DNA from 2 places in the Paenibacillus sp. FSL R7-0340 genome. Region 1 is predicted to be linked to the other one. Evidence: predicted binding sites of a transcription regulator. Region 1 holds the regulator's gene; the other holds the start of a gene.
What was found. Region 1 encodes Rex, which represses fermentation and respiration genes when NADH is low (regulators of the CRP and FNR family bind a similar motif). Its sites were predicted from a motif close to TTGTGAAATATTTCACAA; they were not measured.

Region 1 (15,698 bases):
TCTGAGTTCGGGCTGGCGCATGATCGCCCTCACCAAGCAGACAGCGACGCGTTGGCTACGGCTGAGGTGTTTTTAAAGTGTCTGGGTGAGCTTCAAGCATTACCTCTGATAACGATACAGCGGCTTAGTGATTTGTTTGCAGAGGAAGACAGTGACCTTGGATGGTTTCTTGATGGGGTGCGTGAAGAGAAAGAGCTTGATCCTATTCAGGATTTGGAGGGACATCAGTTTTTTCGTCAGCTTGCGCTAAAAGTGGAAGATTGGACGGAGCTAGCTGCACCGCGTAGAGAAGATGACCCGAATCCACTTTCAGGTGTTTCCTTTGAGGAGTACATGGATGATGTGCGGGACAATTTGCGTTCATCCTTGAGCCAATATGAGGAGCGCGAGGCGCAGATACAGATGATTGAGGGTGTAAATCAGGCACTGAGTGAAGACAAGCATCTGCTGATCGAAGCAGGTACAGGAACAGGAAAGTCTCTCGGTTATTTGCTCCCATCGCTGTATCACAGTGTAAAAAAAGGACAGCGCGTTATGGTAAGTACACATACGATCAACCTGCAGGAGCAATTACGCGAGCGCGACATTCCTATGCTGACCAAGGTGATTCCGTTTCCGTTCCGGGCTGCTATTTTCAAGGGTCGGGGACATTATTTGTGTCTGCGTAAGTTTGAACATAAAATAAACAGAAGAGACTTCGCGACACCGAAGGAAGACTTAATTACAGCGGCTCAGATGATCGTCTGGTTGACGCTAACAGAAACCGGTGATGATGAAGAACTGAATCTGAGCAACCGTGGAGGGGATTTCTGGGAAACGGTGGCGAGTGATTCAGAGTCCTGTCTTGGTCGTTCTTGTCCATGGTTCCGCAAATGTTATTATCATCGTGCACGCCATGAAGCAGGAATAGCGGATGTCGTTATTACGAATCACTCTAAGTTGTTCACAGACGTCAAAGCCAGTCACCAGTTGTTGCCGAGCTATGAACATCTGGTGATTGATGAAGCCCATCACCTGGAGGAAGTAGCTGGTAAGCACCTAGGTATGCATATGAAATATTTCACACTCGTGCATACACTGACGCGACTGTTCAAAGACAGCAAGAATGGACAACTGCCTTCACTTCGTCAACAGTTGGCAAAATCGGGGCACGAGAAGTCGGCGGATTGGGCTTCAACCATCGACCAGATGTATCCGCTCGTGTTAGAGGTTAAGGAAACTTGGGACCTGCTAAGCGACAAGCTGTTTGGCATGTTGCCAGAGCGAAGCGATGCGACACCGGGTGAAACAGGACAGTTTTCTTCCCGTCTCAAACCTTCGGCCAAGCCTGCAAAGTGGGATCAGGCGGGTGCTTTGGAAAATCAGCTATATGTAACGATGAGCGAAATTTTGCGCAAGGGCGACAAGCTGATGCTGGACGTCAAGGAAGAACATGACGATTATGCGGCAGATAGCCTTATTACAGATATCACGGGTCTGCTCAAGGATTTGGCGGGAATCCGAGAAAATTTGCGCTTTTTTATCCGACTCGATGATGAAACAACCGTATACTGGCTCGAAGCGAGTGGGCAATTCCGTAGTAAATCATTGCAATTTTATGCGGTGCCCGTCGATGTGAGCCGCCAGTTGAAAGAAATGTTTTTTGACAAAAAAAGAAGCATTATTCTGACGTCTGCTACCTTATCGGTAGATAAGTCGTTTCAGTACATGATCGATCAGCTCGGCTTGCAGGAGGCCGCAGATCAAGAGCGGCTGATGACTTCGCAGCTCCCGTCACCCTTTAATTACAGGGATCAGGTGTTGCTGGTCATTCCACGGGATTTCCCAAGCGTGAAGGGCAGTGTAGGAGATGCACACTTTGTAGATATGCTCGTTAGCTCTCTAGGAGCGACTGCTCAGGCGACGCGGGGGAGAATGCTCGTTCTGTTTACTTCCTATCGGATGCTCCGGCAAGTGTATGAGCCGCTCAAAGAGGCCTTAGCATCCAGCGAAATTACTGTGCTGGGACAAGGTGTGGACAGTGGGAGTCGCAGCAAGCTAACCCGCCGTTTTCAGGAAGCCAAAGCTTCTGTATTGCTGGGAACCAGCAGCTTCTGGGAAGGCGTCGATATTCCAGGAAAGGCTCTGACTTGTCTGGCCATTGTTCGCTTGCCGTTTCAACCGCCGAATCACCCGTTGCTGGAGGCAAAAAGCGAGCTGCTTCAGCAGCAGAAGAAGAATCCATTTATGAAGCTGTCTGTACCACAAGCGGTCATTCGCTTCAAACAGGGATTTGGTCGGTTAGTACGTACAGCGAGCGACCACGGGGTCGTTATCGTTTACGATACGCGTGTGATCGAATCCTATTACGGAAAGCACTTTTTGTACTCGTTACCGGGACCAAAAATGGAGCATATGCCATCGGAGCAAATGGTGCCCCGCATCGCCGAATGGCTCCAATCCGCCCCGGAGACAGAGGCATAACGGACGGACACTAAGTATGTTCGTTACAATTAGGGGGAGCAAGTATGAAATCAGATAAAATTTCAGAGGCTGTCGTACGGAGGTTACCCGTATATTTACGTTATCTGAATGCACTTCACAAACGGGAGGTGGCTACGGTCTCTTCTCAAGAGTTGGGACAGAGGCTAGATTTGAACCCGGCCCAAATCCGTAAAGATCTCGCCTATTTTGGAGATTTTGGTCGGAAGGGTATCGGTTATGATGTTTCTTATCTAATTGAGAAAATACGCCATATCCTGAAAATCGACCAGCAAATTAATGTCGTATTGGTCGGTGCGGGTAATCTGGGGCAAGCCCTTTCGAATTATAACGCTTATTTAAAAGACAATATGAAGATTGTAGCAGTATTTGATGCGTTTCCAGATAAGGTAGGGACCAAGATCAATACATTGGTCGTTCAACCGATGGATGAACTGGAAGCCACTGTGAGAGAAAAAAACATTCGAATCGGGATTATTACCGTACCTGATTTTGAAGCACAGCACGTGGCTGACAGGCTTATTGAGAGCGGAATTGGAGCGATCCTGAACTTTGCACCGACTACTCTCAAGGCACCGGCCAACATTCGGATTCATGCCACAGACTTTACAACTGATTTGCTTAGCCTCGCTTATTATTTGGAGGACGGAAAGGAAGAAACACAATATGACAGTGAATAAATGGATGATTAAAAACGGCTCTTTTGCCGTAAATGGATCAGAAGCTGGGGTAGTCCATGGTTTTATGATTGTGGAGGATAGCCGCATTACTTACATTGGCGAGACTTTGCCTGCGGGTGAGGAAGAGACGGAAGCGATTGATGGTAAAGGGTTATTGTTTTTACCTGGTCTGATTAATACTCATGGTCATGCGGCGATGTCTCTGCTGCGTGGGCATGGAGATGACTTGGCACTTCAAGTATGGCTTCAGGAAAAAATGTGGCCTATGGAAGCCAAGTTTACATCTACCGACGTGTACTGGGGTACGTCCTTGTCTGTGCTGGAAATGCTGAAAGGTGGAACAACGACCTTCCTGGACATGTACGATCATATGGATGAGGTGGCTCGTGTAGCTGAAGAGTCAGGTATTCGTGCAAGTCTGATGCGTGGAGCAATTGGACTATGCTCGGAAGAAGAACAGCGAATCAAGCTGGCTGAGGCCGTGACTTTTGCACGTAACTGGCATGGTAAAGCAGACGGGCGTATTACAACGATGATGTCTCCGCACGCGCCATACACATGTCCACCTGCGTTTATTGAAAAATTCGTACAAGCAGCGCATGATCTGGACTTGCCACTGCATACGCACATGTCTGAGACGATCGCCGAAGTGGAGCAAAACGTACGCGACTACGGTTTGCGTCCAGTTGCACATTTGGATAAGCTTGGCTTTTTCTCCCGTCCTTCGCTTGTTGCCCATGGCGTTCATTTGAACGACGAAGAAATAGCTTTACTGGCTGAACGTGGTGTAGCGGTTTCGCACAATCCGGGTAGCAACTTGAAGCTGGCAAGTGGTGTGGCAAGAGTGCCTGAATTGCTGCGTGCAGGGGTTACTGTTTCTCTCGGAACGGATGGTCCTGCCAGCAATAATAACCTGGATATGTTCGAGGAAATGCGTCTGGCGGCACTTATTCACAAGGGTGTATCCGGTGACCCTACGGCAGTTCCTGCAAGTGAAGCGCTGCGTCTGGCAACAGAATACGGTGCAAAGTCGATTGGTTTAAAAGAAGTAGGAGCGTTGGCAGCAGGCAACAAGGCTGACTTTATCGCGTTGGATCTGAATCAGGCACATTTCTTGCCGCGTACAGATCTTATTTCCCATGCGGTATACTCTGCAAGCGCCAAGGACGTGGCTCATGTGTGGGTAGACGGTCGCCAGGTTGTGAAAAACGGCGAATGCCTGACTATGGACGAGGAACGTATCAAACATGAGGCACAAGCCGCCTTTGAAGGGCTGCTGTCGCGCTAATTTAGGTGTCACATCCCCTTAGAGAGGAAGCACGGGTTTGAAAAATAAGAAAAAGTGGATAGCGGTCGCCATTTTGGCCGTGATACTGATCCTGATCAGCATTTTCTGGTATTATTCCTATGTTACTCAAGACCAGGTGGCTGAGGAAAATGCCGCTATCATTAAGGCCAAGCAATCAGGTGGTCTGGTTAGCACGACTCAAACATGGAAGTCTGTGTGGGATCAGGTATATTGGGTGGTTCAAGGGAAAAATGCACAGAATGAAAATATAATGGTGTGGGTTCCTTTTCAAAAAGTGGAAGGAAAACCTAACATACCTGCCGCAGATAATAGCGGTGTTCACACCGAGTTGCTGAAGAACGGAGTCGATGAGCAAAAAATGACGGCAATAATTCAGCAGCAGCTTCCAGGTGCAAAAATTGTAAGGCTTCAGCCGAGTGTGTTCAATGGCGAATATGTGTGGCAGTTGTTTTACGATGATGGAAGTCATCATTACTACACCTTTTATCGTTTCTCAGATGGGGTAGCGACGGGTGTGAAATATACTTTGCCCAATAACTGAGCTGGTGTGAGGATTGGCAAATGTGGAATGAATGACTAGTAAATGATTAAAAGCTCAAGAAAAAGACGTAAATACGACAAAATTCGTATTTACGTCTTTTAGTTTTGCTATGCCGTAAAGCTGGCTGAAAGCCAGTGAAGCATCTTTACCTATCCATCTTCTCTCCTAGGTCAAATTCATCTTTGTGGCGGGCAACAGCGATCGTAAGATCAAATCCTACACGCAGCGTCTCGCCTCCACCATAACCAAAGATTTTGCCTCATCACAACTCCTCCACACATTGCCTTCGATATTAGATATACGTTATGATATACTATATTTTATAAGTGATAGACAAAAATGATAGAAAAAAGAATTGCTGATCACTATAAGATCATGCAATTTGGTTGTTTGTTGACATTCGTCCCGTTTCTTCTGGGTTTTACATTTTGAGAGGAGGATGTTGTTTGAAATTGCGTGCAGTTCCTATCGTTGTGGCGGCAGTTTTGGCAGCTTTGCTGCTATTTGGGGGATGGTTCATTTACCGTCAGGTTACAATGCAAAGTCCTCTGGAAAAACTGGTATCTCAATATCCAGGCGTGACAAGCGCTCAAATAGATATTAAACAGGATCAGGTTGTATTGAAACTAGATCTCAAACCGCAGGCGGATGTGGCCAGATTGGTCGATGTGGTTAAGCAAAAAGGACAATCCATCATTGGCAGCCGCACCATTAAGCTGGATATCGCAGATCGTTCCAATTCAGCACTGAATCAATGGTGGTCTGAGGCTATGTTTCCTGTGGCCGAAGCGATGGAAAATAAAAAGTATACTCAAATTTCATCTACAGTTGAGCAGATGAAAAAGAAAAAGACGGGTATCAAAGCTGATACCGACATGGATTCGAACAATGTCTATATCCGACTCAGCGAAGGTAAAGCGACCAAGTTTATCGTTTTGCCACGTCAATCTCAGCAAATGGGGGTATGGCCTAATGCCTAGATGGATTAAGGAAATATTAATCGGCATTGTGCCGGTAACCATTATATTTCTCGTTTTTATTGGGGTAAATATTATCCCTCTTCTGGTTGCTGGCGTGATGCTCAGCGGCTTGTTAATGCTTATGCATGCGCGTGGCGGTTTGGCCGTAGGTGCTGGGCAAGAGCGTAAACGTAAAAAAAATGGTCCGGACAAGCTGACTTTTGAGGAAATCGGTGGGCAAGAAAGCGCTAAGCAGGAACTGCGCGAGGCCCTGGATTTTTTGAATCGACATGATGAAATTTCCAAGTTTGGTATCCGTCCATTAAAAGGCGTTTTGCTCACTGGTCCTCCGGGAACAGGAAAAACGCTGATGGCGAAGGCAGCGGCACACTACACTAATTCTGTATTTGTTGCAGCCTCAGGTAGTGAATTTGTTGAAATGTACGTTGGTGTTGGAGCGGGTCGTGTCCGTGAGTTGTTTCGGGAGGCGCGTACTCGTGCAGCCAAGGAAAAGAAGGAAAATGCAATTATTTTTATTGACGAAATCGATGTAATTGGTGGTAAACGTGAGGGTGGACAGCAACGAGAATATGATCAGACTTTGAATCAGTTGCTGACAGAAATGGATGGTATTTATTCCGCAGATACACCGCGGATTTTGATCATTGCGGCAACAAACCGTAAAGAAATGCTGGACAGCGCCTTAACGCGTCCAGGGCGTTTTGATCGTCATATTCAAGTGGATCTGCCTGACAAGAAGGGCCGTCTTCATATTCTAAAAATTCATGCCAAAAACAAACCGATTCAGGAAGATGCAAATCTGGACAAAATTGCTGAGGAATCTTACGGGTTTTCCGGCGCACAGCTGGAGAGCGTGATGAATGAAGCGGCAATCTATGCGATGAGACAGGATCAGAAAATGATTGCGCAGAAGCATCTGTCGATGGCGATTGACAAAGTGATGATGGGTGAAAAGACAGACCGAGAATCGACCTTGGAAGAGAAAAAACGTGTAGCGATTCATGAACTAGGACATGCTATTATGGCCGAAATTGTTCGTCCCGGTAGCGTAAGCCAGGTAGCACTTAGCCCACGTGGGAAAGCGCTTGGCTATGTGCGCCACAATCCACAGCAAGAGCATTATTTATACACCAAGCAGTTCCTGGAGGAGCAAATTATGATCTCGCTCGCAGGGGCTACGGCGGAAGAAATGTACTATGGCGGTCGCAGTACTGGCTCAAGTAATGATTTTGAGCAGGCGCTGAACATCGTTCATACGATGATGACTTCCGGTTTGACTTCACTTGGCATTATTAACATGGAAATGGTAACCAAAGAAGAACTCATGCGGGAAAATGGCGAGATTATGGCTGACCTGCATACCCGAACTTTGGAGCTGCTGGAAAAGCATCGTCCTGTGTTCGACAACTCACTTGACATCCTGATGAAGGAAGAAACTCTGTCTGGAGACCAATTTAGATGTCAATTTAGTGAAAATGCTTTATTACCAGCATAATTTTTTATGCTGGTTATTTTTTTTTACTTTTAGTCCGTGCTAAGATATTATTATCTATTGGGACATAAACATGTATTTTTCGACAAAGAAGGATACAATATATGAGAGTGACCAGGAAAGGGTGGAGTAAAGAATCATGCAATTTAAAAAAATCGGCGTCATCGGCGGCGGCACCATGGGACAGGGGATTTCTGAAATGCTCGCGTCCAAAGGAATCGATGTGCTGCTGGTAGAGCAGACACCAGAGAAACTAGACTACGCCTACAATATGATTGAAACGAGTCTGGACAAACAACTGGAAAAGTGGGCAATTACTCAAGCTGAGAAAAAATTGATCTTATCCCGTATTCAAAAAGTAATCCATTTAGCGGAGCTCGGCAGCTGTGATATGGTCATTGAGACTATTACAGAGAATCTGGACGAGAAGAAAGCAGTGTTCCAAGAGCTAGACCATGTGTGTCCAAGCAATATTATTCTTGCAAGTAATACATCCACGCTGAGCCTGACCGAGCTTGCTAGCTCGACCAAGTATCCTGAGCGTGTTATTGGTATGCACTTTATTTATCCAGTATCCCGTATTGATCTTGTAGAAATTATTCGTGGTTTGAAAACTTCGGACGATACATTTGAAAACACTAAAATGTTCGTGGAAGAGATAGTGGAGAAAAAAGGAGTCATGATTTATGAATCTCCTGGATTCGTAACAAGCCGGATTATCTGTCTGCTGATTAACGAAGCGGCCCATGTACTTCAAGAAGGCGTGGCTTCCGCTGATGATATCGATGACGCTATGCGAATCGGATATAACTTCCAAAGCGGTCCTTTGGAAATGGCTGACCGCTTTGGTCTGGATTCCGTTTTAGCTGCTCTGGAGCGTATGTTCCGTGAATTCGGCGAATTGAAATATCGTCCGTCCATCGTACTGAAGAAAATGGTGCGTGCAGGTAATTTGGGCGTGAAATCGGGCGAAGGCTTCTTTAAGTACGACAAGGATGGTGACCGGATATGAAAATTCTCGTAATCAATGCAGGGAGTTCTTCCCTGAAATACCAATTGTATGATATGACGGACGAGTCCGTTCTGGCAAAAGGATTGGTAGAGCGCATCGGTATGGATTCCTCCATTCTGACGCATAAGCCAACCAATAAAGAAGAATACACTGAAGTTAGCGAGATTTTGGAACATACTACAGCCATCCGTAAAGTGCTGAACGTACTCACAGATGCTGAACATGGTGTAATCTCCAGTACTAGTGAAATTCAGGCTGTGGGCCATCGTGTGGTTCATGGAGGCGAAATCTTCAAACAGTCAGCAGTTGTAACGCCTGAAGCGAAGAGTGAAATTCGTCGCTTGTTTGACCTGGCGCCACTGCATAACCCTGCTTCCATGATGGGGATTAAAGCGGCTGAATTGAATATGCCAGATGTACCACAGGTTGTGGTATTTGATACCTCGTTCCATCAAACTATGCCTGAAAAAGCTTATATGTACGCCATTCCAAGAGTGTTGTACAATAAGTATAAGGTTCGTCGTTACGGTGCCCACGGCACTTCCCATGATTTTGTAAGTAAGGAAGCCGCCAAATTCCTTGGTCGTCCTTTGGAAGACCTGAAGATTATCACTTGTCATATCGGTAATGGTGGTAGTGTAACAGCAGTTCAAGGCGGTTTGTCTGTTGATACTTCCATGGGTATGACTCCATTGGAAGGTCTTATGATGGGTACTCGTAGTGGTGATTTGGACCCAGCAATCGTACCTTATGTCATGAACAAAGAAGAATTGACTGTCAATGAAGTCAATTCCATGTTGAACAAGCATAGTGGACTTTTAGCTATCTCTGGTATCAGCAGTGACATGCGTGAAATCACAGAAGGTATGGAAAAAGGCGAAGCTAATTCTACATTGGCATTCGAAATGTATGAATACCGTCTGCGCAAATACATTGGATCGTATGCTGCCGCAATGAACGGGGTAGACGTAATTGCATTTACAGCAGGTGTAGGCGAGAACTCCATCGTTCTGCGTAAGAGAGTGTTGGAGCAATTGACATTCCTCGGTATCGAGCTGGATGAATCGTTGAATGCTATTCGTTCTGGCGAGCCTCGTCGGATTACAACTGCAAATTCAAAGGTAGAAGTACTGATCATTCCAACGAACGAAGAACTGGTTATTGCCCGCGACACGTTCCGTCTGGTTCAGTAGTTCGGTTCGAAAGTGTAAACTTTATGCATGCGGACTATTGTTTGAGTTCCGCATGCACCAAACAGCGAGAGCAAACAGCCTGACCCAGGGGGAAGGGCTGTTTGATTTTCGGTTAAGAGGAGAGAGACGGTCATGACGAATAAAAGTACGATTGCCCAAGTGGGCCGCCATGTAGGGGAAACGGTTACAATCGGCGCTTGGGTAAACAATAAACGATCTAGTGGTAAAATTCAGTTCCTGCAACTGCGCGATGGTAGCGGGTATATTCAAGGGGTTATCGTGAAAAGCGAAGTGTCCGAGGATATTTGGAATGACGCCAAATCCTTGACTCAAGAGAGCTCCCTTTACGTTACTGGAGTGGTGCGTGAAGAACCGCGTAGCCAATCGGGCTTTGAATTAACGGTTACAGGCATTGAAATTATTCATTTGACCGAAAACTACCCGATTACACCCAAAGAGCATGGTGTAGATTTCCTGATGGATCATCGTCACTTGTGGCTGCGTTCCGCCAAGCAACGTGCTGTTCTGATCGTACGGGCGGAAATTATCCGTGCTGTACAGGAATTCTTTAACGGCAACGGCTTTACGAAGGTTGACCCACCTATTTTGACTCCTTCCTCTGCAGAAGGTACAACAGAGTTGTTCCACATTAAATATTTTGATGAAGATGCGTATTTGACACAAAGCGGACAGTTGTATATGGAAGCCGCGGCAATGGCGCTGGGCAAAGTGTATTCCTTTGGTCCAACTTTCCGTGCGGAAAAGTCCAAAACACGTCGTCACCTGATTGAGTTCTGGATGATCGAGCCTGAGATGGCTTTTGTGGATCATGAAGAATCCTTGCGCGTTCAGGAGCAGTTTGTAAGCCATATCGTGCAATCTGTCCTGAAAAACTGTGCGAAGGAGCTTGAAACAATCGGACGCGATGTTTCGAAGCTGGAGCAAATCCAAGGCGAATTCCCACGTATTACGTATGATGAGGCGATTGCCTTCCTTCAAGGTGAAGGTTTCGATATCCCATGGGGCGAAGACTTTGGTGCTCCTCATGAAACGGCGATTGCTGAAAGATATAACAAACCTGTGTTCATTACACATTGGCCAACTCACATTAAGGCATTCTATATGAAACCAGACCCAACCCGTCCAGAGGTTGTTCTGTGTGCCGATATGATCGCTCCTGAAGGCTATGGTGAAATTATCGGGGGTTCCCAACGGATTGATGATCCAGCATTGATGGAAGAACGTTTTAACGAGCATAACTTGGCTCGTGAAGCCTACCAATGGTATATGGATCTGCGCACCTATGGTACCGTTCCGCATTCCGGCTTTGGACTGGGCCTGGAGCGTACAGTAGCATGGATTTGTGGACTCGATCATGTACGTGAAACGATTCCGTTCCCACGTATGCTGTATCGTTTGTATCCGTAACCGATGACCGGATCATTCGACAAGACATCAGCGGCAGAATGGGCGGAGGGAGTAGCCTTTGCTATGGAAGCCGGAATGGTCCAGATTCCCTATGCCCTGCTCAAGCATTATCGGACACTTCGGCTGACAGATGCTGAAATGCTGCTACTGATGCAGTTGCTTGCCTTTAAACAAGCGGAACGTAATGAATTTCCGACATGGGAACAATTGCAGACCCGCATCGGATGTACTGCGAACGAAATCGCACTCTATTTCAGTAAGCTCATGAAAGAAGGATTTTTGAGAATCGATTCCGTAGAAGACCGCAGCTCATCCGTACAATTCGAACGTTACAATTTGACGGGGCTGTATCGTAAGTTGGCAGAATGTATGATCGCTGAGCGTAACGAGCAGCACGATGAAGATGACATTTTGTTTGCTGGAAAGCCGGATTTACTGAATGGAATAGCAGAATCCCCGCTTACAGAAGAACGGAATTTGTTTACGATTTTTGAGAAAGAATTCGGGCGACCATTGTCACCGATGGAATACGAGACGATCACCAGCTGGGTGGATCAGGATCGGTATCCCGAGGAGCTGATTTTGCTGGCTTTGAAGGAAGCGGTATTTGCAGGGAAGGTACATTTCCGGTATATAGACCGTATTTTGCTGGAGTGGAGCCGAAACCGTGTTCGTAATGCACAGGATGCCAAAGAATACGCCCAGCGATTCCGTGGTGGCGGACGCAATTGATATATCGGTCTAAGCCTTTTAGGCTAAGCAGTAGACTTATGTATCGAGGTTGTCACTGCAAATTGGCTAATGTGCAATGAGAACAATCTGGAATATCGCCTGTGCGCGTGAACTAAGCCGAAATGAAAGCGAGTAAATAGGCTTTAATGATAGAGGACACACCATTCCGTCAGGAGGGTGTGTCCTTTTTAAATATTTTTTTGAAATATGCAGGGGAAGGAAATTTCCTGGCGTCTATAGTATTGGGAAGGGGGAGAGCGTCATTGATATAGAGAGAATCATTGAACGAATACGGTCCGGTGACCGGCAGGCGTTCCGTGAGATCGTAGAGCTGTACAGCAAGCATGTATTTCATGTCGCCTATTCGGTACTGCATGACAGCAAGGAAGCAGAAGATGCCGCGCAGGAGGCATTCGTTCAGGTGTACAAGTCTCTCCCCCAGTACCGGAACGAAGGTTTTAAAACGTGGCTGAGCCGAATTGCGCTCCACAAAGCGCTGGATATTAAGCGCAAACAGGACAGACGACCCGCAGAGCTTATAGACGTCGCACAATCCCTTGTACAGCTCCCTTCCCGGGATGAGGATGTGCTGGCTCGTCTCATTCGCGAGGAGCAAATTGAAGAACTATCGCAAAAAATCGCCCAGTTGCCCCAGCAACATCGGGATATTATTCAAGCCTATTATATGCAGGGCAAAACCTACGACCAAATTGCAGAAGAGACGCAGGTAGCTTTAAAAACAGTAGAGTCGAGGCTCTATCGGGCGCGGCTATGGATTCGAAACCACTGGAAGGAGGAGGAATGGCAATGACTGACCAACAGGATAAACCGTGGATTGAAGGGAAATCGAATGACTGGCATGCTTACATTGCAGGAACTTGCACGATAGAGGAGTCTGCCCGGCTGGAAAAGCTCCTGCTGGAAGACGAACAGGCGCTGATGCTATATCTTGTCGCACTGGAGCAACTGGAGTCAACTATGAAAGATTATTCTGCCTGGATGGATACGGAGCGCTTCACAGATCAGGTAATGGCCGTTCTTCCCGAGATAGAAGCTGAACCGAATCAAGTTCTGTTTAAAAAACGCCGCTGGTTTGAAAAACCTGTGTTTCACTACGTTGTCGCCGCAAGCCTAACGTTGATCTTATTGTCCAGTGGAGCCTTTGACAAAATGATGCCGCAAACAGATGGAAAGCCGATTCCTCCAAAAGAACGCGTTTCTTACAGTGAAGAGGTCATGCGAGCTACAACAACCTGGCTCGATAAATTAAAGCCCTAAATCATCGGATAAAGGCTGAGATGAAAAAACTCAAACAACAACCTTCAAATGGGGACTTTATTAAATCCCATAAATAGAAAGGAAGTGTAGCGATGCCTTATACGGAAAGAAGCAAGCTCTTGGCATTTCTATTGAACATCATTCCCGGTGTGGGTCACTATTACTGGACCAGAAAAGCCAATGCGTTTGTATACACCATTTTGTTTTTCGGATGTCTGGCGGGAGGATTATTTTTTTCAGTGGTTTCAAGAGACGAATTACCTTTATTGGCCAGTATGTTTGTTGCCGCTCTTTTTTGGGGGCTGAGTATGCTGCATATCATTATTAGCTTGTTGCGTTATGATTCTCGTGCAGCTGCTGTTCCATATCCCCCACATGCAGGACCCAATCCATATGGTTATTACTCGCAAAGTGGGCCTTATGGACATGCAGGTTCAACGGGAGAGGTACCGGAGGGGGCAACAGACGCGGATGTGGATGCACCGGGAGCAGGAATGGGATATGGTCCGGGCTATAACCATTATCAACAAGGACACTATGGTATGGCAGGATCACCTGCTTTTCAAAAAGGATCGGAGAATGAACGCTTTTTTACGATTTTGCTGTCGTTCATTCCTGGATTGGGACACCTTCATTTGGGGCTGATGCAGCGTGGTTTGTCTTTTCTGCTATCTTTCTTTGGCTTTGGAGCGATCCTCGTTTTTATTACCAGCATTACAAACGAATCCGGATTTTTGGCGTTTGCGGGCGTGCTGCCGATCATTTGGCTGTATTGCATGTTTGATGCGGTGCAGCATGTACATCGCAAACAAGCGGGAGAAATGCTTCAGGACCGGACTTTGTTTGAGGAACTGGAGCATGGAAGAGTCGAGGGACGGCGGAGTAAAATGCTGGCTACCATTTTATCGGTATTTCCCGGTGCTGGACATATGTATATCGGTTTGCAAAAGCGTGGACTCCAGCTTATGCTTCTGTTTTTAGGAGGCATCTATGTACTGGACGTGCTATATCTTTCACTCTTTTTGTTCCTGATTCCGGTGGTTTGGTTTTACAGCTTTTTTGATGCGTTGCAGCAAGTAAGCCGTTATGGACGGGAGCCGCTGATCGACAAGCCTGTGATCGGTATGTTTGCACAATATCACCGCTGGGTAGGCTTGGGGTTGCTATTGCTGGGCGCCTATTACATCTTAATCAACGTACTAGTTCCTACTCTGGATCGTCTGTTTCCGAATGGAGAGATTTATAATTTGGTTGACATGTATCTACGGACGATTATCGTATCCTTATTGTTGATTGGCGGTGGTATTTGGATGATGATTGGGAATTCCAAATCTAAACGAGTAAAGGAGAAGCAATAGAATGGATACTGAGTTTTCAAAGAGTGAGGCTCCCTTTAAGGGAGCCCATCATCCTCATAGCGATGGAGGAGGCTCCACAGGTATATTTGGTACATCGTCTAACAAAAATAGTTCCTCTAAAGCGTCAAACGCTCCGGCAGGGGTGTGGAAAGTCGGAAGGCTGTCAATGGGACTTTTCCTCGTCCTGCTGGGGGGCATAACGTTTGCCTCCAAGTTTTGGGGAGCGGGCATACTGGACCAGGCTTTGACCTGGTGGCCTGTCGTTTTTGTTTTGCTGGGGTTGGAAATTTTAATGTATACTGCTTGGAAAGGGACGCGTGAGCGCATTCGTTATGATTTATTCAGTATGTTTATTACGGCGGTATTGGTTTTTTGCTGTATCGGATTTGCCTTGGTCAGTTCATTGGGGATCACTCCGCAAGTCAGAGAAATAATGAGTTCGGTTCAGGAAACAAGGCTTATCCCAGACTGGCATGAAAAACTGCCTGCCGGAGTGACCAAGGTGATTGTACAGGGAGAAGATCCTTATGCGGTCAAAATTGATGCAACCACCTCACCGGAGGTGCATGTGTTCGGGAGTTATGTATACACAGGCAAAGAGGACGAAATAAAGGGGCAAGATTTATATCAGACCAAGCAAATCGGCGATACCTTGTATGTATTACTGGGTCAAATTCCGACACGGTTTATGCAGACTCAGCAGCAGCTTGATGTTACGATTGCTGTACCTGAGGGAATTACGGTTACTGTGCGCGATAGCCGAGGAAATATAATTGAAAAATAGGGAGATCTTCCGGCTCCAACTTTACATTTCGTATCATTCACGCGATACTGAAAGGGAAGCCTGAGATGTCATCCATGTCGCTAACTAATGGTGCATTTGCTTATCAGGCGAAACTTGATGATGTGCAGTCGAATAGCGATTGTAATCGGAAATGAGGGAGAAAAATGATTTCGTTGAATCCTGACACGCTTACAGGGCGTGAAAATTATAAGCTGTTGACCGGAAGTATCATCCCAAGGCCGGTAGCCTTTGTAACGACTTTGAGCAGCGAAGGGGTGCTGAATGGTGCGCCGTTCAGTTATTTTTCCATCGTAGCTTCTGAACCGCCACTGCTGTCTGTATCCGTACAACGTGTTGATGGAGTACCCAAAGATACAGCACGTAATGCGATGGAGCATAAGGCTTTTGTCGTACATATCACAGACGAGGA
Region 2 (15,698 bases), on a different contig from region 1:
TTTTACGTGAAACGAGATATCGTTACCCTCGGTCACCTTAGCTGTTATTTTGCTTTTTACCGATTTGATCTCATAAGTTATAGCTTCATTCCGCTTGTCATACGTTTTGACAGCTCCGCCCTCAACATCACCTTTAATCCATGCAATGCTCTCTACGTCTTGTTGTCCCAAACTACCGATCCAGTGACCGGTGTCTCCTTTAATAACACCAGCACCCGAAAATTCTAATTCTCCATCGGATTCAGAAATGTTTTGCAATATATAGCTTTTTTTGGAGTGCATCAACCCATCCAACTCAGACAAATTGACTCCCCTCATCACCTTGCTGGTTCTGAAATGATTACGAAGCATATATAGAATATGAATGGATGGGACCTCGTCCTTATATTTGGTAACTAAGGTATCAGCTGCACGTTCCTTACTTAAGAAAACAAAACAACTCGGACGAATATCATTATCACGAAGCACAAAATCCATCAATTGCTGCATCGTCTGTTGTTCTGCCAATTTGGTGGAAACCACCATGACCTTTAGATGGTGACCAATAATCGGGCGATCCAGACGGAGGGATAATTGCCGGAAGATTTCAAGTAAAGAATCCCCGGTGGCAGCTATATTAATATAGTTTGGCCCTTGTCCACCACCTTGTTTTGCCGTGTTTCCAAAAGTCTTTTTGGGGACGATTTGCACAGTGGCAGTAATTTTATTTTTCTTGAAGTAACGGCTGCCTTCCTTTTCCAGGTCCTTTTCCACTGTGCTGGGCTCACCCTTATCCAGAGCCAGTCCTGTATACATGCTTAGTTCTTCTATTTCTCTGCTGCTCCAGCAACCGGCTTGAGTTACCAGGAGAATGAAGGCAAGCAGCAAAGATAGGATTTGTTGCCTATACATTTTGCTTCATTCCCTTCTTCCTGATCATGAAAACGATGGAGAGAAGTACCGGGACCAGAAAAAATAAAATGATTCCCATGTATCCGATCGCATCGCCTAGGCTAAACACTTCCATCATACGAACAGGAGTCATTGTGGAGATAAAGATAATTGGGATTAAGCCGAAAATCGCATAACGATATTTAAGGCCAAATACCTGTGAGACACCTAAGGATGCATTGAAGAAAAAACTGCAGAAATTACAAAACATTTGCATCATCCAGATTACCAGCAACGGAAACTCAAGACGTTCAAAAAGAAATCCGGAGATTTCAAAGCTGCGCATTAAATTAATGGTGGGCCAGGTACTTGTCATAGTAGAGTCCACCGATAACCCGCCAACTACCATAACTACGGTCAAAAAGTATAATACCCAAGGGATGCTGATTCCCACTACCATGGCCTTTATGGCTTTTTCAGGGTATTGTAAGAAAGCGACCAGTGTCATGATGACTTCACATCCAGTGAAAACAAGGACAGTCGACTTTAGCCCCTTAACTACTGGAAGAATACCGCTACTCAATACAGGACGAAGATGGTCAATTTCAAAGATCCTTAGGCTAAGGACAAAACAGATGAGTAAAAAGAAGAGACTGATCGGGAGTACAATCTGGTATAACCGCGCAATGGGATTAATACCTCCAAAAACCAGATAACTTCCCACCCAGATGAATGGAATCACAATCGCCCATATGGGTGTCCCTTCAAGCAAAAAATAAATCGTCACTTCAGCTAAAACACGAATCTCAAAGCCAGCGATGATGATAAAGTATATGATTAATAATAGACTTAAAAATCCTCCTGGAATGATACCGACGATTCTCCTGGAGTATTGATACACAGTGTTTCCGGGAAATTGTTGGCTTAATTTTACCATGAGCAACACCACTAATATGACAATACATCCGCCAAGCAGGACAGAGAGCCATGCATCCGGAGTCTTTACCGTTTCAGTTACACCTCTCGGCAGTGTCAAAATCCCTGCGCCTAATACCGTATTGGTCAGGAATACTGCCGCCTGTTTGGATGTAATCTTATCATCAGAACGTCTAAACACAATCCTTCCTCCTTTCTCCGGGTGCTATGATTTGCGCTTGCTTTGCTGAGTTTTCATCATAACGGGTCTTCGTTTCATCAGAGATATAGGGGCTCGAATGTACACATCCTTCCAGTCGCTTGGACGCATAGGGGAGAAGGGAGTCACATACGGTACGCCAAAGCTTTTTAATTTCGTCAGATGGATACAAATTAACAGAAAGAACAATACGGTTCCAAACATGCCCAGGATTGCTGCAAATAGCATGCCGACGAAACGCAAAAGACGCAAGGTAATGCCCGCACTATATGTCGGTATCGAAAACGAAGAGATGGCAGTAACCGAAACCACAATCACCAGGAACGGGCTAACAATGCCCGCATTGACAGCAGCATCGCCGATGACTAAGCCTCCCACAATGCCCATGGCAGGACCGATAGGTTTGGGCAATCGTATGCCGGCTTCCCGCAGGATTTCGATAGAGATTTCCAGAATCATAACTTCTATGACAGATGGAAAAGGAACGCCTTGACGGGTCTCGATGATGCTAATAATCAGCTTGGTTGGAATCAAACCGGGATGAAACGATATGAAAGAGATATATAAAGCAGGACCCATAAGCGCTATAAAAGCTCCGCAAAATCGTAACACGCGTAAAAGTGTCCCTGGAATCCAGCGCTCATAATAGTCCTCGGGAGATTGGAGTAGCATACTGAAGGTCACCGGAACAATAAGTGCAAAGGGAGTACCATCCAGCAGAATCGCTACTCTTCCTTCCAACAAGGCACTCATGACACGGTCGGGGCGCTCAGTGTTGTGAGCCTGCTGGAACGGACTTAAATAATTGTCTTCAATAAGTTGCTCCACATAACCGGATTCAGCTAAAAAGTCCATGTCTATTTTTGAAATTCTGCTGTTTACTTCTTCGAGGAGATCCGGATTCACAATATCCTTGATGTACGCGACAACCAGATCTTTTTTGATTCGGCTTCCCACTTGGAATTTCTTCATTTCCAGACTTTTGTTTATGCCTTGGCGTCGAAGCATCGAAGTATTTTCACTTAATACCTCCGTAAAACCGATCCTGGGACCCCGAAGTAATGCTTCAGAGGTTGGTTCATTGACGGAGCGAATGGCGCCATTAGGCGAGCCTACCAGCAGTGCTCCCTTCATTCCTTCAATTAATAAGGCAGTATGCCCTAAAAGTATAGACTCCTGCAGGTCCTCCATATCAGCAACTTCACTAATTTGCGTAAGCGGCATCAAGCTTTCTTTTATAAAAGAGCTATTTATACTTTCCTGCTGTTCCTGTGGGGCCTGCTGGCCGTCAAACATCAAGACCTCCAATACCTGCTTGCTCATTAGCTTTTCATCCTGCATACCATCTATGAAGACTAAAACGGACCGTGCATGATATTTCTTTACTACAAACTCACGAAAATGCACATCACTATTTTCGCCTATAGCTTCTTGGATCGACTTTAAGTCGGAATCATAATTCCCTGTAATTTTGGAGCTTGGTTCATGCTGCTGATCAGCGTGGCCTTCGTTATGTTCGTCGGAAAGAGAACGACCAGAAGAATGCTTGGATTTCGCTCCCTTACTGCCAACAAACGAATAAATCGAGGTGTTTATATAATAAATCCCTAAAGGAATAATCAATGCGAGGCCTGCTTGAAAGAGTGTACTCCAGCTTGGAATATAAGAAATTATTTTAGACCACATGATGATCACCTCCATACGATTAATTCATTTTTCCTTAAGATACAAGTTGTTCCTAAAGTATTCCTTATAAAGGTTGTATTTACTCATTAAATGGTATGTTGACTTGTGGTCTCTTCGTATTTTGGCGGAAAACTCTTTCTATGCTAGTGTGTCAGTTGACACCCATATTAGGATTATGTTAATCTCCAATCAGGAAAACGTTTACTCAATATAATTATTTGAGGGAAATAATATGAAAAAAAATCAAGTGTCCATAAAGGATATTGCCAGGTTAAGTGGAGTTTCTGTAGCTACGGTTTCCCGTGTGATTAACGAGAATGGTCGCTTCTCTGAGGAAACACGGCAGAAGGTTGTTGAAGTAATCCAAAAGTACCAATATGAGACTAACAGCATCGCCAAAAGCCTGCGGATGAGTAAATCACAGACGATTGGCGTTTTGGTGCCGGATATTAATAATGAATTTTTTTCAGTCATTGTACAAAAAGTGGAAAGCTTCTTTTTTAAACAAGGATATTCTACCATTATATGTAATACTGCTAAAGATGCGGAGAAGGAACGAGAATATTTGAAAACTTTGGATGGAAAAATGGTAGATGGTCTGATCTGCATTTCGGGTCAGGAGGAGCTTTCTGCGGAATTGCTTAAACGTCCCATTCCGATTGTATGTATTGACCGACGACCAAAGATTAATACGAACGTAGCTTTTATTGAGTCCAATCATTATGAGGGTGGATTTTTGGCGACAGAGGAGCTGATTAACAAAGGCTGCAAGGAAATTTTGCTGTTGACCAAGCAAAACAATCTATCCTCTGTTAATGAGCGTCTGTACGGGTATAAAGATGCTCTGCAAAAGCATGGACTGCATCCATCCGAGGACCGCTTGGTTGCAGTTCGCAATGATGGGCCTACTCTGGAGACCGCACAGGCTGCTATTAAACATGTCTTGGAAAAAGGACTGCGGTTTGACGGTATTTTTGCAACTAATGACTGGTTGGCTTTGGGCGGATTACTGGCGTTACAGAAATTCGGAGTACAGGTCCCCGGTGAAGTCAAGATAGTGGGTTTTGATAATGACACAATTTCCCAATATTGTAATCCACCATTGACCACAATTGAACAGGATAAAGAAACACTTGCAGATAAAGCTTCCAGTATGCTGCTTCGTATGCTGAGTGGAGACAAGATGGAACAAGAGCAGCATTATTCCATCCCAGTACGATTGATACAACGCAGTACCACCTAGTTTCGTGGTCAGATATCATCTTGCATTAGCCAAGGGAGAGGTGAGCATAGGTACTGTTTTACCTCTCCAGAGTAAGATGGTCGAGCTGTGCTCTATTATGCTGTAAACTTTCCCGTTTAATATCCAACAAAAAAATGGTTTGACAACAATATCAGAAAATGATAACTTTAATTATGTTAAATGTAATCGTTTACCCAATCGTTTACCCAAGAGAGTTCAGAATCCATATGATGTGTGAGAAACCAACAAGTGATGGAGTTCGAGCCATGAACTGTTGTTATTTTTTCAATGGGTAAACGTTTTCTCTACTGATTTATTCAATACCAAAGGGCATAAAGATCAACTGCTGCTTTTTGGAAAATGGAAAACAGATTATGTCGTTTGAGTAATCGTTTACTCTATTTTAGAAGAAGGGTGATTATGAATGAGTATGCTATTATGTCCTTCCATGATGTGCGCTAATTTCAGCTCCTTGGAACATGAAGTAAACGCGCTGGAAGAAGCCAATGTGGATATTTATCATATTGATATTATGGATGGTAGATTTGTCCCTAATTTCGGAATGGGGCTTCAGGATCTGGAGTTTATCCGTAAACAAACTCAAAAAACAATGGATGTACATCTGATGATAGACAACCCTTCCGCCTACATTGATTTATTTGCTGATAAGGGTGCAGACATCATTTATTTTCACCCGGAGGCCGACATGCATCCGACGCGTACCATTGATCGAATTGTTGGAAGCGGGGTAAAAGCGGGAATCGCTCTTAATCCGGGAACAGCCATTGCTGCGGTGGAACCTTTACTTGGCATGGTTGACTATGTGCTGGTCATGACCGTAAATCCGGGTTTTGCAGGGCAAAAATATTTACCCTTCGTGAACGACAAGATTAAAGCACTGCAAGCTTTTAAACACGAAAAGGGATTGAATTATACAATCGTGGTTGATGGGGCTATCTCCGAAGAGAAGATCAACGAATTGACACACTACGGGGTTGAGGGATTCGTTCTGGGGACATCCACTTTGTTTGGTAAAGAAGAATCTTACAAAACCATCATTAACAGATTAAAAAATATCTAATTCGGGGAGGAATAAAGCCATGAAAATTGCCATCGGTAGCGACCATGTGGCTGTAGAGCTTAAGACGATGATTTCAGCCTATCTTAATGAACTGGGTCATGAGGTCATGGACTATGGACCACAAACTTCAGAAAGAACTGACTATCCGAAGTATGGAAAGCTCGTTGCAGAGGCTGTGGTCGGAAAGCAGGCTGACGCAGGTATTCTGATTTGTGGCACAGGCGTGGGAATATCCATCTCGGCCAACAAAGTCAAGGGAATTCGGGCTGTGGTATGCAGCGAGCCTTACTCTGCACAGCTGTCCAAGCAGCACAACAATACAAATGTTCTTGCATTCGGTGCACGTGTCGTTGGAAGCGAATTGGCGAAAATGATAGTGAAATCATGGCTGGAGGCTGAGTTTGAAGGAGGACGCCATGGTGACCGCATCAAGATGATATCCGACATCGAGGAACAGTATTTGTGCTGACAAACGACCACTTAAAACATAAATGACTTGGAGGAGATTACATTGGCAAAAAGGTTAATCGCGAGCACGAAAACGGATATTTTGAAATTTAGCGCAGCAGACCTAAAAGAATCCATTCTGGCTTCTGAAGGGCGTGTCATTATGGGACAGCATCATGTGATGCTGAATTCCGGCCTGGTCGATGGCGTTACCAATGCGGAGATCCAAGCAGCTTACGGCGCAGATATGGTTATGCTGAATGGCTTTGATATGATCAAGGAAGAATCCAATATCGGATTGCGTGAAATGAAGCATGGCAAGCTGGCTGATAAGCCGTATAGCCTGAAGCAAATCAAGGAATGGGCCGGTGTTCCGCTCGGTATTTATTTTGAGTGTCCAAGCCCGGATGCTCAGGTTGCGGGAGAACAATATGTGGAGGCCAAAGAAGGAAGAATCGCTTCCAGAGAGAACTTCCTGCGTGCCTTAGAGATTGGAGCTGACTTTATCGTATTGGGAGGAAATCCTTCCGCAGGTACAACCTTTGAACGGATCATTGAGGCTACCAAGCTGGCAAAAGAAACACTGGGAGACAAAATCCTGATCTGCGCCGGAAAATGGGAAGACGGAACCATTGAGAAAGTATTGGGTGATCCACTGAGCGAGAGACCTTCCAATGAAATTATTAAAGACTTGATCGATTCTGGTGCTGACGTTATTACGTTGCCTGCACCTGGCTCCAGACATGGTATTACAGTGGAGCACGTCAGACAATGTGTAGAATTTGTCCATTCATATAAACCCGGAACGCTTGCTCTTTCTTTCCTGAACAGCTCAGTTGAAGGGGCAGATGTTCAAACGATTGCCTGGATCGCACTCATGATGAAACAGACGGGCGCGGATATTCATGCCATTGGAGATGGTGGTTATGCAGGAACACCTCTTCCTGAGAACGTATACCAGCTTGCGCTGTCCATTAAAGGACGCAGACATACAATCAAGAGAATGGTAGGAAGAAGCCGGTAACGATTGACCCCGTGTAATTCAGAGACTCTATATTCTTTTCGTACTCCTTGGAGTGCGCGTAGAGTCTTTGAATTACCACCATCCATGTAAACGTTTACTTTTATAGAAAAATGCCAAATGAGGATAAAGGAGCGAGCAGTATGTCCGATGAAAAACTGGCAAAAGACATTTTAGCGTCCGTTGGCGGAGAAGGAAATGTCTCTAGCTTGGTGCATTGTGCCACTCGGTTAAGATTTAAATTAAATAGCAGGGATCAGGCCGACAAGAACCAAACACAAAATATTCCCGGGGTTATTACAGTTGTTGAAAACGGTGGACAATATCAAGTGGTCATTGGAAATACGGTAGGGGACGTATATAAAGACATTTTAAAGATCAGTAGCCTTGGAGATGACGACAAATCGAATGCATCCGCTGCTCCTGAAGGCAACTGGTTCAACAAAACGGTGGACATTATTTCCGGTATTTTTACACCATTTTTGGGGGCACTGGCAGCTTCGGGGATTTTGAAAGGGCTTTTATTAATGCTCGTCTCGTTAGGATGGCTCACCAAAACAGGTGGTGTCTATTCGATCTGGTTCGCTGCCGCAGACAGTATCTTTTATTTCCTGCCGATCGCGATTGCTGTGACCTCTTCGAAGAAATTTGGAGCCAATACCTTTGTTGCGCTTGCGGTAGCAGGGGCTCTGGTGTATCCGAATATTATTACTTTGTATAACGATAAAACGGATATTTCGTTCTTCAATATTCCTGTTGTTCTTATGAGTTATACTTCTTCGGTTATTCCAGTGATTATCGCAATTTGGTTGCTATCCATTCTGGAGAAATTCCTGAATAGAGTAATTCATGATAGCGTGAAAAATTTTATAACGCCACTTATCTGTCTGATGGTCATTGTTCCCTTGACTCTGATTGCGGTTGGACCAATTGGAATATATGCGAGCTTGGGGCTGGCTAAGGGTTACACTTTCTTATACAATTTGAGTCCGATTGTAGCGGGAGTCATTGTAGGTGCCGGGTGGCAGATGTTAGTTGTTATGGGGCTCCACTGGGCGTTTATTCCTATCATGTACAATAACATTGCGGTATACGGTCATGATACTTTGAAACCATTATTTGCGCCTTCTAACTTTGCACAAGCAGGTGCGGCACTGGGTGTATTCCTTAAAACCAGAAATCCAAAAGTGAGAGCGATTGCCGGGCCTGCAGCGATAACAGGTTTGTTTGGCATCACGGAACCGATCATCTACGGGATTAGTATCCGCTACAAAAAACCGTTCGTATGGGCTATTATCGGGGGCGCTATCGCCGGGGCAATCACAGGTGCGGCGGGTTCCGTGGCAATTGCTCCAGGTATACCGGGCTTGGCATCCCTGCCGATATTCTTCGGCACAGGATTTGCCGGATTCGTAATTGCCATTATCGTAGCTTATATATTCACAGCCATTACCACGTATTTCTTTGGATTTAATGATTCCATGGAAACAGAAATGATTGCAGTCCATGAAGAGAAGAAAGAAGCTGCAACCCCAGCTCCTGCGCTAACGAACGAGAATATTTCCAGCCCGCTGACGGGTACTGTCAAACCGTTATCCGAGATATCTGATGAAGTGTTCTCTACTGGAGCCATGGGTAAAGGCGTTGCTATTGTGCCTGAGGATGGCAAACTGCTCTCTCCATTCAACGGAACTATAGCTAATGCCTTCCGTACAGGCCATGCGATTGGTATTGTATCGGATGGAGGAACGGAGATCTTGGTTCACATCGGTATGGACACCGTCAAGTTGAAAGGACAGCATTTTAAAACGCATATCTCAGAAGGGGATCGGGTTACCAAAGGTCAACTGCTGGTCGAGTTTGATATTGGAGCAATTAAAGCTCTGGGCTATGACATGACTACACCGATTATTGTGACGAATACAGCCGAATACTCTGACGTTAAGGTGCTGGGAAATAACCGAGTGTACACAGGAGATTCATTGCTGGAGGTCAAGCTATGAAGACTACGGAAAGACTAAATCAAATCAATGCACCTTTGGTTATTTATGAGGTAATGAGCGAAGCATTCCGCCCGTATGGAAGGCTGCTGCCTCATTTTAATACCACAGAGCTTATCAAGTATGCAAAAGAAACGACCAGCGTACCCGATCAGGGAAACCATTATGTACCTTCGGTCGCAGAACTCGAAGACTTCGGTGTAATTCACCGGATTCAAGATGAGGTGTACGGCCAACTTCCAATTCAGGCTGGTTTTTGCGCAGGTCAGAATACGGGTCTGACCGGGCTGGAATATCATCAGGGCAGCGAGGTGGTGATTGCCGCTACAGACTGTATTCATCTTGTCGGCAGAGTACAGGACATTGAGGACAATTCCTATGACAGTGCAAATGTTCAGGTGTTTTTTCAGCCTAAAAACACGGTTGTCGAGATATATTCAACGACACTTCATTATGCTCCCTGTAAAGTTGACAGTGAAGGATATTTGACGATTGTGATCCTTCCGGCAGGAACGAATATGCCACTTGAAGCGGGAGAAGGTAGCCGGGGGAACCTACTGCTGACTAAGAAAAATAAATTTCTTATGGTTCATAGTACACAGATGGAAAAAATCGCGGCTGGCGTCCATCCCGGGCTGCACGGGAAGTTGCTGAATATTTCACCCATTTGAGTCAAAGTCCATCATTCATAAATTAAATTAAGGGACCAGCTAGCTGGTCCTTTTTTTTAACTCAATTTCAGCTGCTTACCTTTATCCCTTGAAGCAGAATAGGGAAATCCCTAAATATTTTTAATTTGAACTACATTGTGATTCTAATCACATATAGCTCTATCTGCTGCATTAAAATAGAAGCATAAGCAATATTCATAGGAACGTAGGAGATGTCGTCGGATAGGAAGCATCGTCGAATGAATGGAGGAACCGGTATATGATAAACAGTAAACAAAAACTTGTGGTTATAGGGAACGGGATGGCTGGTATCAATACGGTCGAACAAATTTTGAAATTAACGGATAAGTATGAAATTACGGTCCTGGGAAATGAGCCGCATCCGAACTATAACAGGATCATGCTCTCTTATGTGTTGGAAGGTAGTAAAACGATTGATGATATCATACTGAACGATTTGCAATGGTACGCGGATCAAGGGATTACTTTATATACAGGAAAAATGGTGAAAAGCATTGACGGTGAGAACAAGAAGATTCGCACCGAAGACGGACTGGAAATTGATTACGATGTAGCTTTGGTAGCTACTGGTTCACAATCATTTATTCTGCCTATTCCGGGTAAAGAATTACCGGGTGTCATCGGTTTCCGAGATATCGCCGATTGCTCGGCAATGCTTGAGGCAGCAAAGACCTTTAAAAAGGCAGCTGTCATTGGTGGAGGCCTATTGGGGCTGGAAGCAGCTAAAGGCTTGGTCAACCTGGGTATGGATGTTACGGTCGTTCATTTAATGGAGGATTTGATGGAACGCCAGCTGGACCGGGAAGCCTCTGCGATGCTGAAAGCAGAACTAGAACGCCAGGGAATCAAGTTTGCTATGCAAATGCAAACTGCGGAGGTGTACGGTCAAGATCGGGTACAAGGACTGCGGTTTTCAGACGGAAGCGAGCTGGAAGCGGATTTGGTCGTTATGGCCGTCGGGATCAAACCTAATATTCAGGTGGCTGTGCAAAGTGGCATGGAAACGAACCGTGGTATTGTAGTCGATGATTTGATGAGAACCTCCGTGCCGGATGTATATGCTGTAGGGGAATGTGTTGAACACCGCGGAACCTGTTACGGCTTGGTAGCTCCGCTGTTTGAACAGGGGAGTGTAATTTCCAAACATTTGGCAGGTGCGGATACTGAAGGTTATATGGGATCGGTGGTTTCCACCAAGCTCAAAATTTCAGGGGTGGATGTTTTCTCAGCTGGCGAATTCATAACCCAGCCTGAACATACGGTGATTGTTGCAAAGGATGAGTGGAAGCGCACATACAAAAAAGTGCTGCTTCGTGAAAATAAGATTGTAGGAACTGTACTGTTTGGCGATGTGAGCGAATCTGCTAGCCTTCAAAAATATGTGCGTCAGCAAACGTTGATGACTGATGAGATATATGGACAGATCATGGGTACTGGATGCAGCAAGGACGGGGCGAAATCATTATCCGCTGAAACGATGGCTGATGATGAAATTGTCTGTGGCTGTAACGGTGTAACCAAAAAGACGATTGTGGATGCGATTAATGATAATGGACTGACCACAGTCGATGAAATTAAGGCATGTACCGGAGCAACGCGTTCCTGTGGAGGGTGTAAGCCGGTTGTAGAGCAAATTCTGCAGTACGTTCTTGGAGACAGCTTCAAGACGTCAGCCAAGCAAGGAATATGTGGCTGCACAACTTTGAGTCGGGACGAGATTGTGGAAGCGATCAAAACCAAAGGGCTGACAACAACGCGTGAAGTTATGAATGTACTGGGTTGGCATAATGATGAAGGATGCTCCAAATGTCGGCCAGCGCTGAATTACTATCTGGGAATGATTAACCCGGATACCTATGAAAATGAGGGAGATTCCCGTTTTGTAAATGAGCGATTGCACGCGAACATTCAAAAGGATGGAACGTTTACAGTTGTTCCTAGAATGTACGGTGGTGTAACGACCCCAGAAGATTTGAAGAAGATAGCAGATGTTTCTCTTAAATACAACGTTAAGGTCGTTAAAGTAACAGGAGGACAGCGGCTTGATTTGATCGGTGTCCGTAAAGAGGATCTGCCTAAAGTATGGGAAGAACTCGATATGCCGTCGGGATATGCCTACGCGAAGTCACTTCGTACAGTTAAAACCTGTGTTGGATCACAATTTTGCCGGTTTGGCACACAGGACTCGATGGGAATGGGAGAAGTGTTGGAACGGAAATTCGAACGACTGGATTTCCCGGCAAAATTCAAATTAGCGGTTAATGGATGTCCACGCAACTGTGCGGAATCATGTACCAAAGATATCGGAATCGTAGGTAATGATGGGGGCTGGGAGATCTTTATCGGTGGTAATGGCGGTATTAAAGCGCGGTTGGCTGATTCACTCTGTAAAGTAAAAACCGACGCCGAGTTGATTGATATTGTAGGAAGCGTAATGCAACTCTACCGGGAAACAGGACAATACCTGGAACGTACTTCGGAGTGGGTGGAACGGATCGGTCTGGAGGAGATTCAGAAGGCTGTCGTTCATGATACAGATCATCGACAAGCTTTAGTAGAACGCATCGAATTTGCATTACAACAGGTCGAAGACCCTTGGAAAAAGATCATCAATGATGAGGATTCACGCAAAAATTTATTCGAGGTTGTCACCCCGTCTATTGTGTAATTGTATCTAAAATGCCTGAGGAAGGGAGCGATCAAACAAATGATCAAAAATGCCGAATGGCTTGTCGTCGGTCATAGTAAGGATTTTCCGATCAGAATAGGGCGTACCATCCATATCAAAGGTACTGAAATTGCTGTTTTCCGCACTTCGGAGAATGAGCTTTATGCCGTTGAAAATAGCAGTCCTCATCCCAAAGGAGGTCCTCTTACAGAGGCTATAGTATCTGGTCATTATATCTATGATCCTTTATATGACTGGAAAATTGATCTGCAGACAGGCATCGTTCAAGAGCCTGATCACGGACAAATTAAAACGTTCGCCGTTTGTGAAGAGGGAGAAGAAGTAAAAATATCGTTCGAAACGGTTTAGTTCGTCTGTTGGAATACAAATAAAAAGGGCTCGACAGGAACAATCCTGCTGGGCCCTTTTTTCTTTTTGGATCAGGTAATGGTGACGCCTGCACTTGCATAACCTACGATAGTGTTTACGAGGGAAATACCTGTAGCTGTGGCAGAGAAGACAAGGAGCAGACGAGTCTGTGCGGTTACGGGGATAGCCAAACCAGTAGTAATGCCGCTAGAGGTCGTTCCCAAAGCAACAATGCCATTCAGTGGAGGGGCCAATGTAACGATAGCTCCCGGAACTGCTGTGAAAGTGTTATTAGGTGTTGGGGAACTAAACAGCTGGGCAGTAATTGTCGCAGTTGAACCCACGAGAGTTAATGCAGCTGTTGTACTGAAGTAACCAGTAATAGATGTAATTACGCCATCCCGTGGTACGGAAAAAGCAAAGTTAATCAGAGGTCCTACAAGTGTACCTGTCAGGTCTATGACCCCGCCTACGAGGCTAATACCTGTTGCTGAGCTCCCAAAGCCGATCAAACTTGTGGTTCCTACCACTCCGCCAAGAACAGTTGTCAGTATAGCAGGTCCTCCTGAAGCAAACGGGATGATGGCTCCCGAGCCGGTGGCTCCGGTAATCCCTGTAACGCCCGCAGCACCCGTGGCGCCGACAGGTCCGGCCGGGCCTTCCGGTCCAGCGGCCCCGATAGGCCCGGCGGCGCCAACAGGTCCAGCCGCTCCAATGGGCCCCGCAGGCCCCACGGGCCCGGCAGGGCCAACAGGTCCGGGTGCTCCGATAGGTCCAGCGGCGCCGATAGGTCCGGGAGGCCCTTGTGGCCCTGGTCCACCTGCGGGTCCAGGCGCACCGCCGGGTCCCACAGGTCCAGGAGGTCCTTGTGCACCGGACTCCCCTGACAAGTATGTTTCACCTAATACGTTGCTAACCGTCGTTCCAGCGATTCTGATCGCGCTGATTAAGCTGTCTTTAAGAGCAGGATCAAGGGATTCTTGTAAAACGATGGACAATAGGGCATCCAGCAATTGTTGCAGTGCAGTACCTACGCCGATCGGAGAGAAAGGTGTAGCTTCTAACGCAACAATAGCAAGCTCCAGCGCTGCCAGCAAGTCTGCCTTAACCCCGCCTCTAAGTCTTAAGCTTTTCGCCAGAGACAACAAACGTCTTAAAATCTGTTGCAAGGAAGATACATTAGCCGCAGAGGGGTTTGCGAATACGACGGGGATGATCGCGGTCAATTCATTAATCAGTCTGAGAAGAGCTTCGATACTTTTATTTACTCTTGTTGGTTTACAGTCTTCGTCTTTTTTTGAAGCACCACTGAACCTGAACGGTTTTTTATGTTTCATGCTCAAATATCTCCTCCTTATCATTCTTCCTACTGTAGAGGTGATAGGTGGTTCATCGCCCCGCTTCGCAGATATTCATAATATATTTACTGAAGCGAAAAGGGTGAATAAACAAGCAAAAATGATTGTTGGAGGCTTGTACATAAAATATACATAAAAAAATACGGCCCCCGAAAAGCTTGGAGGCCGCGTTGTATTTGCTTATACTCATCTGATGTATGAAGCTTGAAAAGTCTTATTTAAGAATACGTACCAGCAGTTCAGCCATCTCACCTCTGCTGATGGCTGCTTTTGGCTTGAGTGTTCCATCTGGATAACCGCTGATCCAACCGGAGGATACTGCATTTTGAAATGCTGCGGAGGCCCATGCTGAAATCTGCTGCTCATCCTTGTAGGATTGCAGTGCAGTAGTACTGGAAATGGATATCTGATTCTGCATCGCGTGTGACAGGATCACCATCGCCTGCTCACGGGTAAGACTCTCATCAGGTCCGAAAGTTTGAGCGGCTAGCCCTTGAATCCATCCCTGACGATGAGCAGAATCCACGGCTGATCCAGCCCAGTGTCCCTGCATATCTGTAAATGAGGTAGAAGGGCTCTCATCTCCAGCAGTTCCCAATGCTCTGGTCAGTATGGCTACAAATTCTGCACGGCTTACAGCGCGCTCAGGGCGTATGTTGCCGTCTTTATAGCCTTGTATCCAGCCTTTGTCTGCAAGAGATTGCAGGGACTTCGCTGCCCAATGGCCTTGTACATCCGGCCATACCTGAGCTAGCTCTTGCGAATCTGACGAATTGATTTGGTCATTTTGCACACTGGCATTATTGGTTTGAGACTTTGCGTCTGTGGCGACGACAAAGGTACCTAACCCGGTCGTATTGACACTCACACCCGACAAAATCCCTTTTGAATCCATTACAGCAGTCCCTTTTAGAATCTCACGCTCGCCATTCTCATGAATAACAAGAATGGAGAACTGGGGCTCTGCATTGTGTAACTCACCTAAGGATTCGTTATCCAGCGGTAGAATGATCGACGAGGTTCCTGTCACATTGGCTTTGATGTCTGTAACCGGACCCATCAGCGTCAGGCTGGATTGTTGCTCAGCCCAATCACGGATCTGCTGTGCACGTTGTACATCCACCTGCT

Region 2: nirB (nitrite reductase large subunit NirB) is a predicted target of Rex. The motif match lies at 10,290-10,307, and genes of this name have one in related genera.

Annotation. Positions count from the first base shown of each region.
Region 1 covers NZ_JBBOBY010000001.1:2,684,531-2,700,228, forward strand. Annotated here, with positions in the region: gene dinG (ATP-dependent DNA helicase DinG) at 1-2,463, shown strand, start outside; gene MKX59_RS11915 (redox-sensing transcriptional repressor Rex) at 2,508-3,161, shown strand; gene MKX59_RS11920 (amidohydrolase) at 3,148-4,449, shown strand; gene MKX59_RS11925 (cell wall elongation regulator TseB-like domain-containing protein) at 4,487-5,011, shown strand; gene MKX59_RS11930 (hypothetical protein) at 5,458-5,991, shown strand; gene MKX59_RS11935 (AAA family ATPase) at 5,984-7,486, shown strand; gene MKX59_RS11940 (3-hydroxyacyl-CoA dehydrogenase family protein) at 7,623-8,495, shown strand; gene MKX59_RS11945 (acetate/propionate family kinase) at 8,492-9,688, shown strand; gene asnS (asparagine--tRNA ligase) at 9,821-11,116, shown strand; gene MKX59_RS11955 (DnaD domain-containing protein) at 11,120-11,848, shown strand; gene MKX59_RS11960 (RNA polymerase sigma factor) at 12,171-12,659, shown strand; gene MKX59_RS11965 (hypothetical protein) at 12,656-13,126, shown strand; gene MKX59_RS11970 (hypothetical protein) at 13,219-14,484, shown strand; gene MKX59_RS11975 (hypothetical protein) at 14,486-15,268, shown strand; gene MKX59_RS11980 (flavin reductase family protein) at 15,433-15,698, shown strand, end outside.
Region 2 covers NZ_JBBOBY010000002.1:288,585-304,282, forward strand. Annotated here, with positions in the region: gene MKX59_RS24190 (Ger(x)C family spore germination protein) at 1-891, opposite strand, end outside; gene MKX59_RS24195 (GerAB/ArcD/ProY family transporter) at 884-1,987, opposite strand; gene MKX59_RS24200 (spore germination protein) at 2,012-3,691, opposite strand; gene MKX59_RS24205 (LacI family DNA-binding transcriptional regulator) at 3,924-4,934, shown strand; gene rpe (ribulose-phosphate 3-epimerase) at 5,359-6,015, shown strand; gene rpiB (ribose 5-phosphate isomerase B) at 6,035-6,484, shown strand; gene MKX59_RS24220 (DUF7916 family protein) at 6,527-7,486, shown strand; gene MKX59_RS24225 (beta-glucoside-specific PTS transporter subunit IIABC) at 7,627-9,486, shown strand; gene MKX59_RS24230 (DUF4867 family protein) at 9,483-10,154, shown strand; gene nirB (nitrite reductase large subunit NirB) at 10,414-12,843, shown strand; gene nirD (nitrite reductase small subunit NirD) at 12,883-13,212, shown strand; gene MKX59_RS24245 (exosporium glycoprotein BclB-related protein) at 13,284-14,549, opposite strand; gene MKX59_RS24250 (immunoglobulin-like domain-containing protein) at 14,785-15,698, opposite strand, start outside.